Regions from separate parts of the Bacillus sp. WC2503 genome, predicted to be linked through region 1. Evidence: riboswitches for the same ligand, from Rfam matches in the RefSeq annotation. Region 1 holds a riboswitch; the other holds the start of a gene.
What was found. Region 1 has a riboswitch for cyclic di-AMP ahead of ACUN26_RS00590 (hypothetical protein). Riboswitches for the same ligand answer to the same signal wherever they lie in the genome.
Positions count from the first base shown of each region.

Region 1 (7,175 bases):
CGTCCTGTAAATCGACACCACTCATTCTTGTTTCTGCTTTAAACGGAACGAACTCCCCTTGTTCTGCAAGTTCTCGATTATATGATATAGATTTCGTTTGCACATATTCTATAACAGATCGGCCTTCTGGTGTTTCATCTAAAACAGAACTAATAGCAGCCCACTTTCCAACTTGCTCAATCGTTTCATTTCCTACTGGAAGCAGTGTATGTGCCATTCGGTTCCCGAAAGTAATCGTACCTGTTTTATCTAAAATAATTGTATTAATATCGCCCGCAGCTTCTACTGCTTTCCCTGACATCGCTAACACGTTAAATTTTGTCACCCGGTCCATCCCAGCTATACCAATTGCCGATAATAACCCACCAATTGTCGTTGGAATTAAACAAACTAACAATGCTACAAGTACAGCTGTATCAATTTGAAACCCTAAATAATTCGTGAAAATTGGCAACGTCACAACAACGATTAAGAAAATAAGCGTTAAACTCGTTAATACTGTATTTAAAGCAATCTCATTCGGCGTTTTTTGACGAGCAGCCCCTTCTACTAATGAAATCATTTTATCAATAAATGATTCTCCAGGATTACTTGTAATAACAATTGTAATCTCATCACTTACGACCATCGTTCCGCCTGTTACGGAACAAAAATCGCCACCCGCTTCCTTTATAACAGGGGCTGATTCTCCTGTTATTGCAGATTCATCGACAGACGCTAACCCTTTTATTACTTCACCATCATTTGGAATCATTTCCCCTTGTTTTACGATAACAACGTCACCTTTTCTCAGATCAGTTGCTGAAACTTGAACAATGTCTCCATTTTCTTTTACGACATTTGCAAACACATCTTTCTTCGATTGTTTTAAAGAATCGGCTTGCGCTTTACCACGGCCTTCAGCTAACGCTTCTGCAAAGTTAGCAAATAAAACTGTAAATAATAGAATGAGAGAAACTGTTATATTAAACCATCCTGGTACACTACTAGAACTGCTTGGGAGAAAAGATAAAATGAACGTAATGATAAACCCAATTTCCACAATGAACATAATCGGATTCTTTATCATTACTTTCGGATTCAATTTCGCAAAGGATTGTTTCATCGCATGCGTCACGATATCACGATCCAACGTTTTCGCTTGTCTAACTTCATCTTCTACAGCATGTATTTGTGAATCGTTCAATTGTTTTTCTTTTACTACTACCGGTCTCATTATTTACCCTCCATTACTTCAATGTAAGAAATTCTGCAATTGGGCCAAGTACTAACATCGGGAAAAATGTTAATGCACCAACAATTACAATCGTTCCAATAAAGATTCCTCCAAATAAACCATTATCCGTACGGAACGTTCCGACTGTTTCTGGTACTACCGTCTTCTCTTTCAATGAAGCTGCTACAGCTAGCATCGTAATTAAACTGAAATAGCGTCCTAAAAACATAACTAAACCAGTCGTAATATTCCAAAACGGTGTATTATCTGCTAATCCTTCAAATCCAGATCCATTATTCGCAGCTGACGATGTGTATTCATATACAACTTGCGTTAAACCGTGAAAACCGGAATGAGAAATCGCATCCGTTCCTAAACTTGTTGAAAGAGCTAATGCAGAAAATCCTAAGATAAGTAATGGATGAAATAGAATCGTTACTGCAATTAATTTCATTTCCTTACCTTCAATCTTTTTACCTAAAAACTCTGGTGTTCTTCCGACCATTAATCCAGATATAAAGACTGCAATAATTGCATACATAATAATATTAATAAAGCCCGCTCCAACACCGCCGTATACTGTATTCAACATCATATTTACGAGTGGAACTAAACCGCCAATTGGCGTTAACGTATCATGCATCGTATTAACGGCCCCTGTTTCAGCAGCTGTCGTTACTGTTGCGTATAGTGAAGAGAATACTGTTCCAAATCGTACTTCTTTCCCTTCTGTACTTCCTTGTACATGTTCGATACCCATTCCATTTAATGCCGGATTCCCGTTTAGTTCAGATGTCGTAATCGTTATAAATCCTAGTAAAAACACCATGAATAGTGAAACGAAAAGGATACGCCCTTGTTTTTTATTTCCTACCATTCGTCCGTACGTAAATGGAAGTGCTGTTGGTAATAACATCATAAGCATCATTTGCAAAATATTACTCATTTGTCCTGGATTTTCAAAAGGATGTGTAGAGTTTGCCCCGAAAAATCCACCGCCGTTATTCCCAAGTTCCTTAATAGAAACGAATGATGCAACAGGCCCTCGTAAAATACTTTGTTTTGCTCCATCAATCGTTTGTGCTGTAACCGCCCCATCTAACGTTTGTGGTACACCAAGTGCGACAAAGACTAACGCTGCAATAAATGCGATAGGAAGAAACACTCTCGTTAACGCCCTCGTAAAATCAACGAAAAAGTTGCCAAGTTCTTTTCCAGCAAGTCCTCTTATAAAAGCCATAACAATCGCTAACGTCGTTGCTGGTGCCGCAAACATTAAAAATGTAATCCCGATTAATTGTGATAAATAAGATAAACCATTTTCACCGCTGTAATGTTGTAAGTTTGTATCAGCCATAAAACTAATCGCTGTATTAAAAGCGAGCGTAGGCTCCATCCCTTCAATATGCGCTGGATTTAATGGCAATACACCTTGTAATCTAAAAATGAAATATACAACGACAATCATAAATCCGTTGAGTAGAACTAATGATAATGCATACTGTTTCCACGTTTGATTGTATCCTTTTACACCTGTAATTTTAAAAATAAGTTTCTCAAAAGGCCCGAATACTTTATCTAGCATTTTGCTACCTTGAAAGGCTTTCTCTAAATAAATCCCCGTTGGCTTTGCTACTAAAATAAACAAGAGCATTGTAATAATGACTGCAACCCAAATCATAATGAATGATTCCCCCTAATTAAAACTTTTCTGGATTTAATAATGCGTATACTAAGTACACCGTAATCGCTGCAACAATAACCGATAAGGCAATCATCATGATTGCTTCCCTTCTTTCACAACTTTATCTGACCAACTTGCAAGACTTGCCATCGATGCTACTAATACAACAAAAATTCCGATCATCACAACATCTAACATAACAATCCCTCACTTTAAATGTTAAAATTTACCATTAAAATATTAAAAAAGAACACTGAGCTCTACTCAGTATTCAAAAAATGAACAACAAAAAGTAAACCTCCTCTCTAAACGCTTACGAGGTTAGCTGTCGGATTCGGGCCTAAAGAGTAGCCCTACTTTCAAAACTGAAAGATTCACCCCAAGTGACGATGCACAAAATTGGTTCCCCCGCTCCATTTCTGGAACTCAGCGATTTTAGGTTTTTTTTGGAAATTTGATAAATGATTTATGAGAGTAAATATACTCCTCTATATTTCACTTGTAAAGAGGTAAATTACTTAAAATAAGAAAATATTACGCTATTTAAACGCTTACATTACGTATTATTAATATTCTTTCATCTGTTTTCTTGTCTTTTCTTTCTTTTTCATAGAAATGACCTTTTATATATAAAAAAAAGAGCGAATGTATATAAGCACCCCACTTAGGCACACTTAACATTCGCTCTCGTTTTCATTCAGAATTTATTTACCACATAAAAAAGCACGTAAATTTCTCCCACGGATATAAACTTGTGATAATTCTGCATGTAACTGCTCATATTCAATAATATCCGCCTCTAAATACAAAGCATCTTTTGATGGTAATAAAATATATGGCCCTGGAAAAATAGGATCAATCTGTGCCAATTCTTGAACCCTCTCGATCGATACCGCCCAACGATTTGCTATATCTCCAAATAGTAGTACCTTCATCATTTCTTCCCCCGCCCTATTCAAAAAATAAAAACGAAATATTATCACAGTTCGTAAACACGACAAATTTAGCTCCAATTGTTTCATAGAGCCGCGCTGGATATCGTTTATTCCTTGTAACAACAGTAATAGGCGCTTGAAAAGAAAAACGAATGTGTTCTGTGAAGAAACTAACTGTTGGAAGCTCATCCCCTAGTAAAATCACCTTCTTAATTCGTGTGCACATACTAGTAAAATCTTTCTCCTTATTACAGCTATAAGCTGATTCAAACCCATAATCTCTAACTTCAGCCGCTATCTCTTCATTGGCTGTAAAAATAATTAACTCATGCTGAAATGCTACTAGCTCTCTTAAACTCTTTACCTTGTTTTTTTCTCCAACACAAATAAGTGTTAGTTCCATGTACCTCATCCTCCTTAGCATAAAAGAATTCAAACGTAGATTGATATTCCCCTATACTAATCGGATCGATGAAGTGATGTATCCATCATGGCACCGTCCTCTCTCAAAACGCTTACGAAGTTAGCTGTCGGATTCGGGCTTTGAGAGTAGCCCTACTTTCAAAACTGAAAGATTCACCCCAAGTGACGATGCACAAAATTGGTTCCTCCGCTCCATATATTTGGACTCAGCGTATTACAAAAAATGTATTCTGGCTGATATATTACTCTTGTATTTTGAAAAAGTAAACAAAAAAAGCCAGTTGTAAAACTGGCCTTTTCATTCTTCATGCTTATGCTTTATTCAATTTATACGCAAAATGATTCGTTGGTCCATGACCACTACCAATATTCAATGGCTCTTCAATTGCTATACTAATAAATCGTTTTGCCTCTTGAACTGCTTCGTCCATTGAGTATCCTTTCGCAAGTCCAGCTGTAACTGCTGAAGCAAATGTACAGCCACTTCCGTGCGTTTGTTTCGAAGGAATTCGTTCACTTCTAAATTCAATAAACTCTTCTCCATCAAAGAGTAAATCAATTACTTCATTACCTTGATATTCCGCATGTCCGCCCTTCATAAGCACATATTTAGCACCTAATTCGTGCAATACTTTCGCAGCTTTCTTACTATCTTCTATATTATGAATCTCCATCCCAGTTAACACTTCAGCTTCTGGAACATTCGGTGTAATAACTGTTGCTACTGGTAATAAATATTCCTTTAATGCTTGAACTGCTTCTTGCTGTAATAATGATGCTCCGCCCTTTGCAATCATAACAGGATCTAGCACAATATTATTCCAACCAAATTTCTTAATCTGTTCTGCCACAATTTGAATAATTTCACTACTAAATAACATTCCTAGTTTCACTGCATCTGGTGTTAAATCCGTACCAATTGAATTCAGCTGTTCCGTAATACCTTCTAATGGAACAGGATATACCCCTTGAACGCCAAGCGTATTTTGAGCAGTAATTGCCGTAATTGCCGTCATCCCATACACACCAAGCTCTTGGAATGTTTTTAAATCCGCTTGAATACCAGCACCACCGCCGCTATCAGATCCTGCAATTGTTAAAGCTTTATTCACTTCCATCTCACTCATCCTTTTCTATCCAAAATAGCGATGATAAATCGTCTTTGCTTCGCTTATATCTTTCGTTCCATGTACAAGTACACGGCCATCTTTGAAGGCAACTAACCTCTTTTCTTCAACAGAGAAAGATAGTAAATATGGATTTACATTTAAATCATTCACACGGCCTTCTAGTAGCTGTTTATATTGTTCAAAATCCATTTCTTCTTTATGAGGTGGTCTAATTTGAACTGTATTTCTCCCGCATAAAACTGCTGTTTTCGATGTATTCTCTTTATTTAAATACGGATATAATGCATTCTCTCCGCACGAAGGACAATTATGTTTGCGAAGTTTTTGCACATTCATACATGAATACTCATTCTTCCACATATCAAACGATACAAGTCCATCTCGAAGTGATTTATAATCTTCTACTAACAGTTTAAGAGCTTCTGTTACTTGATGAGAAACGACAAGAGATACAGCAGGTGATATAATACCCGCTGTATCACATGTCGCCCCGCCAAGCGGAATCGATTGTAATAAACATGATAAACATGGTGTTTTACTAGGAAGAATTGTGTAAGAAAGACCGTAACTGCCTACACATGCACCATAAATCCATGGAATAGAATATTTTTGTGCTATATCATTCACAATAAAACGTGTTTCAAAATTATCAGTCGCATCAATCATTACATCAACGTTTGTAACAAGTTCTTCTAGCTCCTCAGCTGTTACATCTTGAACGAGGGCCTCTATTGTTACATCACTATTAATCTCTTCTAAACGCTTTTTAGCCGCTATAGCCTTCGGAAGATTATTTTTCACGTCGCTCTCTGCATACAATTGTTGTCTTTGTAAATTACTCCAATCGACATAATCACGGTCAACAATTGTTATCTTCCCAACACCAGCTCTTACAAACATTTCTGCATTTGCACTACCAAGTGCGCCTGCGCCGATAATAAGCACATGCTTTTCTCTTATCTTTTGCTGTCCTTCTTCCCCAATTGGAGAAAATAGTTCTTGGCGAGAATATCGATTATTCAACTACACTCATTCCTTCTAAAGGACTGCTTGCAGTTGCACAACGTTTACGTGCAATACGCCCCGCTTCAAAGCCTATGCGACCTGCCTCAATACCTAACTTCATTGCGTATGCCATCTTAATAGGATCTTTTGCTCCTGATACAGCCGTATTTAATAACACACCATCTGCTCCTAATTCCATCGCAAACGCTGCATCAGCTGGGCTACCAATACCTGCATCAACGATAACCGGTACTGTCGCTTGTTCAATAATGAAGCTTAAATTTAACGGATTTACAATACCAAGCCCTGAACCGATTGGTGATGCTCCTGGCATAATTGCATGCACACCTAGTTCTTGTAATTTACGTGCTAATACAACATCATCAGATGTGTACGGAAGTACGATAAACCCTTCTTCTAGTAACATTTCAGATGCCTTTAACGTTTCTACTGGATCAGGTAACAACGTTCTATCATCACCAATAACTTCAACTTTGATCATGTCACAAAGCCCTGAAGCTTTTGCTAATTTTGCAATACGAACAGCTTCTTCAGCATTTTTTGCTCCAGCTGTATTTGGTAATAACGTATATTTTTTCACATCAAGCTTCTCTAATAAATTAAGTTGCTTTGCATCAAATATATCCATACGACGTACTGCAAACGTTAAAATTTCAGCTTCAGAAGCGTCAATTGCTTTTTGCTGTACGTCAAAATCAGGGAATTTCCCTGTTCCTAATAAAAGTCTAGACTGAAATGACAATGGTCCAATGTTTAACATA
Region 1 covers NZ_JBQYMD010000001.1:101,796-108,970, reverse strand. Annotated here, with positions in the region: gene kdpB (potassium-transporting ATPase subunit KdpB) at 1-1,216, opposite strand, end outside; gene kdpA (potassium-transporting ATPase subunit KdpA) at 1,230-2,897, opposite strand; gene kdpF (K(+)-transporting ATPase subunit F) at 2,917-2,997, opposite strand; gene ACUN26_RS00600 (SipW-dependent-type signal peptide-containing protein) at 2,994-3,098, opposite strand; cyclic di-AMP (ydaO/yuaA leader) riboswitch at 3,197-3,342, opposite strand; gene ACUN26_RS00595 (hypothetical protein) at 3,605-3,838, opposite strand; gene ACUN26_RS00590 (hypothetical protein) at 3,852-4,238, opposite strand; cyclic di-AMP (ydaO/yuaA leader) riboswitch at 4,332-4,480, opposite strand; gene thiD (bifunctional hydroxymethylpyrimidine kinase/phosphomethylpyrimidine kinase) at 4,570-5,376, opposite strand; gene thiF (thiazole biosynthesis adenylyltransferase ThiF) at 5,392-6,411, opposite strand; gene thiG (thiazole synthase) at 6,404-7,174, opposite strand.

Region 2 (7,175 bases), 970 kb from region 1:
CTTGATGAAATTATTGTATTTATTCTTACTCATTATTTCAATACATTTATATATGTTATGTGTTGATTTCATTTGAACATAAAAGTTTCCTTAATGCAAATTATATGACTTTGTACAATTAATGGTGTGGAAATACAAAAATATTTTGGAAGTTTATGGGCGCTGAATAAAGGAGAAGATAATAAATTAAAGGACTGTTTTTGAAATTTATGTGAACAAAAAGCCTATTATACAGCATATTAATTGATGGAAATGGATTTGTATGATATATAATATATTGGGATTGCAACATAACCATAGTGTTTTGGTGTGTAATCTTGTTTTTTATTTTTGTTAACTTATAGAAAATAGTATAAAGAGAAGAAAATGGGATGCATAAAACTTTGGATACATTTTCTTATTATATATGTTTTGATATGAACGTTAACTTATACATGATTTTAAAAATTAGATAGGTGGTAGAAATACATTGGCAACTACAAAACCATATAGAGTATTACTTTATTACATGTACACAACAATTGAAAACCCTGAAGAATTCGCTGCAGAGCATTTAGAATTTTGTAATTCACTTGAATTAAAAGGTAGAATCCTTGTAGCAAAAGAAGGTATTAACGGAACTTGTTCTGGAACTGTAGAACAAACAGAGAAATACATGGAAGCAATGAACAATGATCCACGTTTTGATGGAATCGTGTTTAAAATAGATGAAGAAGAAGGCCATGCATTCAAGAAAATGCACGTACGTCCGCGTCCAGAATTAGTTACACTTCGTCTAGAAGACGATATTAATCCAAAAGAAATAACTGGAAAATATTTAGAGCCAAAAGATTTTTATGAGGCGATGAAACAAGAAGATACAGTTATTATTGATGCACGAAATGATTATGAGTTCGATTTAGGGCATTTTAAAGGTGCAATTAAACCAGATATTGAATCATTCCGTGAATTACCAGATTGGATTAGAGAAAACAAAGAAACACTTGAGGGTAAAAAGATTTTAACTTACTGTACAGGCGGAATTCGATGTGAGAAGTTTTCTGGTTGGTTAGTTCGTGAAGGCTATGAAGATGTAAGTCAGCTTCACGGCGGAATTGTAACGTACGGAAAAGATCCAGAAGTACAAGGCGAGCTATGGGATGGACAATGTTACGTATTTGATGAGCGTATTGCTGTACCAGTAAACCAAAAAGAACATGTTATTGTTGGTAAAGACCACTTTACAGGTGAACCTTGTGAGCGCTATGTAAACTGTTCAAATCCAGAATGTAACAAGAAAATTTTATGTTCTGAAGAAAACGAAGCAAAACATTTACGTGCATGTTCTCATGAATGTCGTGTAAGCCCACGTAACCGCTACGTAATACAACATGAATTAACGGAAGAACAAGTAGCTGCTGCATTAGAGAAAATCGAAGCAGGTAAGTAAGTTGAATTCGTGTAATAAAAAAGGGTACTCCAAACTTTATTTTGGAGCACCCTTTTTATATTGTTAGGTTCTGTCTTTTGTCGATTTTTGTCGGTAAGTCCATATATTTAAAAAATCGCTGATAAAAATTTCATTTACTGAAACGCATCATGTATTTGTAATTTAAAAAGAATCGTCTTTAATTTTTATCCTCTTTTTCTTTCACAGCAGAAAGTACAGTTTGTTTTACCCACGCTTGTCTTCTTCGATGCTGTATACCCCATTGGTATAAACTTTGTACACCTAAAATAAAGGAAATGACTATACCGCTAATTGCTATTAACAGTGCAAAAAATTCAAGAGGAGATGATATTTTGTTTGAATCTGTATTTCTTAAAAGGTCAATCATAGTAAAACCTAACATTTGGCCTACTACAGAGTAGAGCGTTAAAATTAATAATAAAAGGCTATCTTTTTTAGCGGCGACATTTTCTTGATATTTAAACAAACTATCAAGATTTTGTTTCGCGTTCGAGTATAAAATTTCAATGTTAAAAAGTTTTCTTAAGCGGAAGAAAATATCTTCACTTTGTGATTGAGATACTAATTCTAAAGAAAAATAATTGGCTGTAAACGAATTGATTGAATAAATTAATTTCTCTATTTCATTTGTATCTTGTTCAATATTTAGCTCAGCATAAGCATTCGCCATCTTTAATAAAACAACTTTATGAAATAGGTTTAATAATAAAGCGTAATAAAATTCTCCGTACATTTGACTAGCAAGTTTAGTGACTTCTTGTTCACCTTCATTTGTTATACATGTGAAAATATGTTCTTCCATAATAAAATAACGGTTAGGAGCCCATCTTTGATAAGAATGCTTTGTTAAATAATCGTGAATATAAGGAACATTATTTGCACTAATATACGGCTTACCATCGTCTGTTAATCCGGAAAGACTGGAAGCTCGATATACATCAACTACATGAAGGTCTGACTTTTTGTTAATAGATAATAAGGTTTGTACATACATTCGTTGGTCTTCAAAGAAGGGGAATGTTTGAAAGTATGAACTCCGCAACCTCTTATTCTCAAAGAAGTCTGTTAAGCCATGATATAAATCGCCGAATATAAGTTTTTCTACTTGTGAATATTTTTTTCCATCACATTCAATACAAATGGTCTCGGTTGTATCATTTCTAGTTTCAAGCACACGGAAGCGAGAAGCAAATTCGATGGCTTCTGATAATGTCATGTTTGGGGCGGTTTTGACTTCTGTTCGAATTGTTAAGAAGCCAAGCTCATAAGGACAAAGGGTTACATCAATAGAATGTATCTTGAATGGAACGGAAATAAGATTTGTTGTTAAATGTCCATTTAAATTAAGGTCTTTAGAATAGCGCTGTAGTCCCTTTTGATGTTCTGAATGAGGAAAAAGAATTTTATTCGTAAATGAAAGATAGTATGCTTCCATATTTTGATGTGAAACTTGAAACTGCCCGTAATATGTATTTTCATCTTCAAGATGATCAAGTCGAAAAGGACGGAAATTATTTTTTTGTAAGAAAGGGAACATATTTTGTTCATATCCAGTTTTAAACGAAAACGGGAATATAAATTGAAATATAGCTGTTGTTACATCTTTTTCTTCGATTGTTTGTATTGCCTCCATTTACATTGTTTCCTTTCCGTATAAGCTATAGAAACAACATGCCCAATTTTTCTTGAAAATAACCTTGTTTTTTCAATAGATTAAGAATGAAAATTCAGCCAATTTAACAAGGGACATGTATAATGTTATGTATACTAAAACTAGTATAATTGTGTGAGGAAAAGGGGATGTTGTATGCGCATTTTAGTATTAGGAGCTGGTGGCGTCGGTGGATTTTTTGGTGGCCGATTAGTAGAAAAGGGAGAAGATGTTACATTTCTCGTTCGCAGCAAAAGAAAACAACAATTAGAGGAAAAAGGACTTGTTATTCGTAGTGTGAATGGAGATTTTTCCTTTCAACCGAAATTGATAACGAAAGAAGATAGAACTTCTCCATTTGATGTGATTTTATTTTCAACAAAGGCGTATCACTTAAACGAGGCAATTCAAGATTTGAAGCCGTTTGTTGGCGAAAATACTGTAATCATTCCATTGTTAAATGGTATCGCTCATTTATCGCTATTACAAAAAGAATTCGGCGGGGAAAAAGTAATGGGCGGTTTATGCTTTATTGAGACGACGTTAAACGATCAAGGAGAAATTGTACAAACTAGTGCTGCCAACAGACTTGTATTTGGAGAAATTAAGCCTCAAGATTCAGAGAGAATAAAGCGTATTACGAAAGCATTTATAGGTACGAAAGCTAGCTTTGTTTTAAGTGAAAATATTATGCAAGATATGTGGCATAAATATTTATTTATTACTGTCATGTCAGGCGTTACAACATTAATGCGTGCACCGATAGGACCAATTCGTGAAAGTGAAGGTGGACGTGAATTTATCCGAAATTTATTTGAGGAATCTGTGCAAATTATGAGGGTATTAGGAGCTCCAGTTAAAGATAATATTGCCCAGGAACATATGAAAACGATTGATAAAATTTCTTATGATATGAAGTCCTCTATGCAGCGTGATATGGAAAAAGGTTCGTTTATTGAAGGGAAGCATTTGCAAGGATACTTACTAGATGTAGCAGAACAATTTTCTTTAGAAGCACCATTACTAGGAGTGGTATATCAAAATTTGAAGGTGTATGAAGAAATGACATTTAACAAACCCGTAATAGAATTAGATGTATGAAATAATAAAAAAGATAGCAATATATAAGTGTATTGCTATCTTTTTTATTTGCGTATGACAAATTATTTGTTTCTTTTAATTCTTTCTGTCAAGTTTATTTCCTGTTCACGTTTACCATATAACTGATTAATTTCATTTGCTACTGCATCTAAATATGAATCGGAAAAAAGCGGTTTCTTCTTTTTAGACATACGGGTCTCCTTTAAGGGTTTTTTAGTATTCATTATGTATATTTATCAGCGGATTATGCGCAATCATTTTAAATTTTTTCTTTTTAAAAATTTTTGTTTACATTTTGAAAATAAAGGAGTATTATAATCCACAGTTTCAATTTTCTAAATCGCTGAAACCGCATGGTACGGGGGACCCGTTCTTACGGATTAGTACATAATCCGATGGGGTGAATCCTTAAAAAAAGGTAGGGCTACTCATAGGCCCGAATCCGACAGCTAACCTCGTAAGCGTTATATTGAGAAGGAAGGTGGAGCTTGTGCGACAAAAAAAATAATGTCTACAAGTCTATTTCGCTATGGCTTGTAGACATTTTTTGTTTTCTGAAGAAATAGTTTGCTGGCTGTAACAAGCAGAATCGTTCGTACAAAATTATTGGAGAGTGGACAGCTGTGGTTTCATCTATTAAAAGATTTTTAATTGGAAGGCCGTTAAAATCAACTGAGTTAGGAGAGCAAAAGCTTAATAAAACGAAGGCGCTAGCCATTCTATCTTCTGACGCATTGTCATCAGTTGCATACGGACCAGAGCAAATTTTAATCGCTTTAGCAGGTCTTGGAGCGATTGCGTATTGGTATTCCATTCCGATCGCTATTGGGGTATTAGTATTATTGACAGCTCTTATTTTATCTTATCGTCAAATTATTTTTGCCTACCCACATGGCGGGGGCGCATATGTTGTATCAAAAGAAAACTTAGGGATGAATCCAGGCTTAATAGCTGGAGGGTCTTTATTAGTGGATTATATTTTAACTGTTGCAGTAAGTGTATCAGCAGGTACAGATGCGTTAACATCTGCTTTTCCTAGCTTACATGCACATAATGTAATCATTGCGATTATATTTGTTATATTTATAACCATATTAAATTTAAGAGGTGTAACAGAGTCAGCTTCCGTTTTAGCATATCCTGTTTATTTATTCGTTTTAGCACTATTTATATTAATTGGTGTAGGGATATACAATATTTTAACTGGTCACGTTTCACCGACCTTACACACGCCGATTGGAACGCCGGTTGCGGGAATTAGTTTGTTCTTACTGTTAAGAGCATTTGCATCAGGTAGTTCGGCTTTAACAGGTGTTGAAGCGATTTCAAACGCAATTCCAAATTTTAAAGATCCTGCACCAAACAATGCAGCAAAAACTTTGCTTGCGATGGGCGCATTACTTGCTGTGTTATTTTCAGGAATTGTATTTTTAGCTTATTATTACGGAATTACACCGAGTAAAGAAGTAACTGTTGTTTCTCAAATTGCTGAACAAACATTTGGACGTAATTTCATGTACTATTTCATACAAGGCACAACAGCTTTAATATTAATTCTTGCTGCTAACACAGGGTATTCTGCATTTCCATTATTAGCAGTTAACCTTGCAAAAGATAAATTCATACCGAGAATGTTTACGATTAGAGGAGACCGTCTTGGTTACTCAAACGGTATTATTATACTTGGAATTGCTTCGATTATTTTAATTGTAGCTTTCCAAGGTCAAACAGAACATTTAATTCCGCTATATGCAGTAGGTGTGTTTATTCCATTTACACTTTCTCAAACGGGTATGGTATTAAAATGGCTTCGTGAAAAACCTGAAGGATGGGCTTTAAGATTAACGGTTAATTTAATTGGTGCAGTCATTAGTTTTATCGTTATGAGCATGTTCTTTTTAACTAAATTCGCTCAAGTTTGGTCGATCCTTATTTTCTTACCTGCTATTATCTTCTTGTTCCATCGAATTAAGAAGCATTATGATGCAGTCGGTGATCAATTAAGTTTAAAAACTTGTGAGCCTCTTATTCCGATTGAGGGGAATGTAATTCTCGTGCCTGTAGCTGGTATGACTCATGTAGTAGAAAATTCATTGAACTATGCGAAGGCTCTTTCTGCAGATCAAGTTATCGCTGTATATGTTGCTTTTGACAGAGAAGAGGAAAAGAAATTTGAAGAGAAATGGAAGAAGTGGCAACCTGAAGTAAGGCTTGTTACATTGCATTCTCATTATAGAAGTATTATTCAGCCGCTAACTAAGTTCATTGATACAGTGCAATATAAAGCGAGTGAATCAAATTATCGAGTTACGGTCGTTATACCACAGTTTATTCCGAAAAAAGGCTGGCATAACATTCTTCATAATCAATCAAGTTTACTCATACGTGCGTATTTACTCTATAAGAGAAATGTTGTTATTACGACAGTTCCATATCATTTGAAAAAGTAAGAAGATTTTTTAAGGATAGTTTCACGAAAGTGAAGCTATCCTTTTTGTGTATACGCTATGCATTATTGCATATTTAACTAAAAATTATATTAATATAATTTTATCCATTGTGAGTAAGTAGTGTTTTCTGTTGTGATATATGGATATTTTAATCGGGAAAGTGAAACGAATTTTATTTTGGGATAAGGACATGAGAGCTTGAAAATAAAGGGAATGAAAATACTTCTTTACGTTATATAAATAGCTGTGTTTAAATGACCTTACAGTACAAAACTTACTTGAAAACAAAACGAAATTTCATACTTTTATACGTGAATTAGTTTAAAATGAATAATATTTTTATGTAATATATTCACTGTATGAATGTGAAAATTGCAATAGAATAGAAATTTTATACAAATCTATTCATACTAAGCACATATGAAAAGGTATGAAATGTTTTATAACAATAAGTAAGTACTGTAGAAAAAAGTTAGGAGAGATGGTTCGTACACGAATCACGGTGAGAATGTTCTCTATTTTA
Region 2 covers NZ_JBQYMD010000001.1:1,075,631-1,082,805, forward strand. Annotated here, with positions in the region: gene trhO (oxygen-dependent tRNA uridine(34) hydroxylase TrhO) at 470-1,429, shown strand; gene ACUN26_RS05755 (hypothetical protein) at 1,608-3,083, opposite strand; gene panE (2-dehydropantoate 2-reductase) at 3,258-4,202, shown strand; gene ACUN26_RS05765 (hypothetical protein) at 4,265-4,393, opposite strand; cyclic di-AMP (ydaO/yuaA leader) riboswitch at 4,534-4,681, shown strand; gene ACUN26_RS05770 (APC family permease) at 4,826-6,652, shown strand.
Region 2: it holds a riboswitch for cyclic di-AMP, as region 1 does, so the genes downstream of both, ACUN26_RS05770 (APC family permease) here and ACUN26_RS00590 (hypothetical protein) in region 1, are expected to answer to the same signal.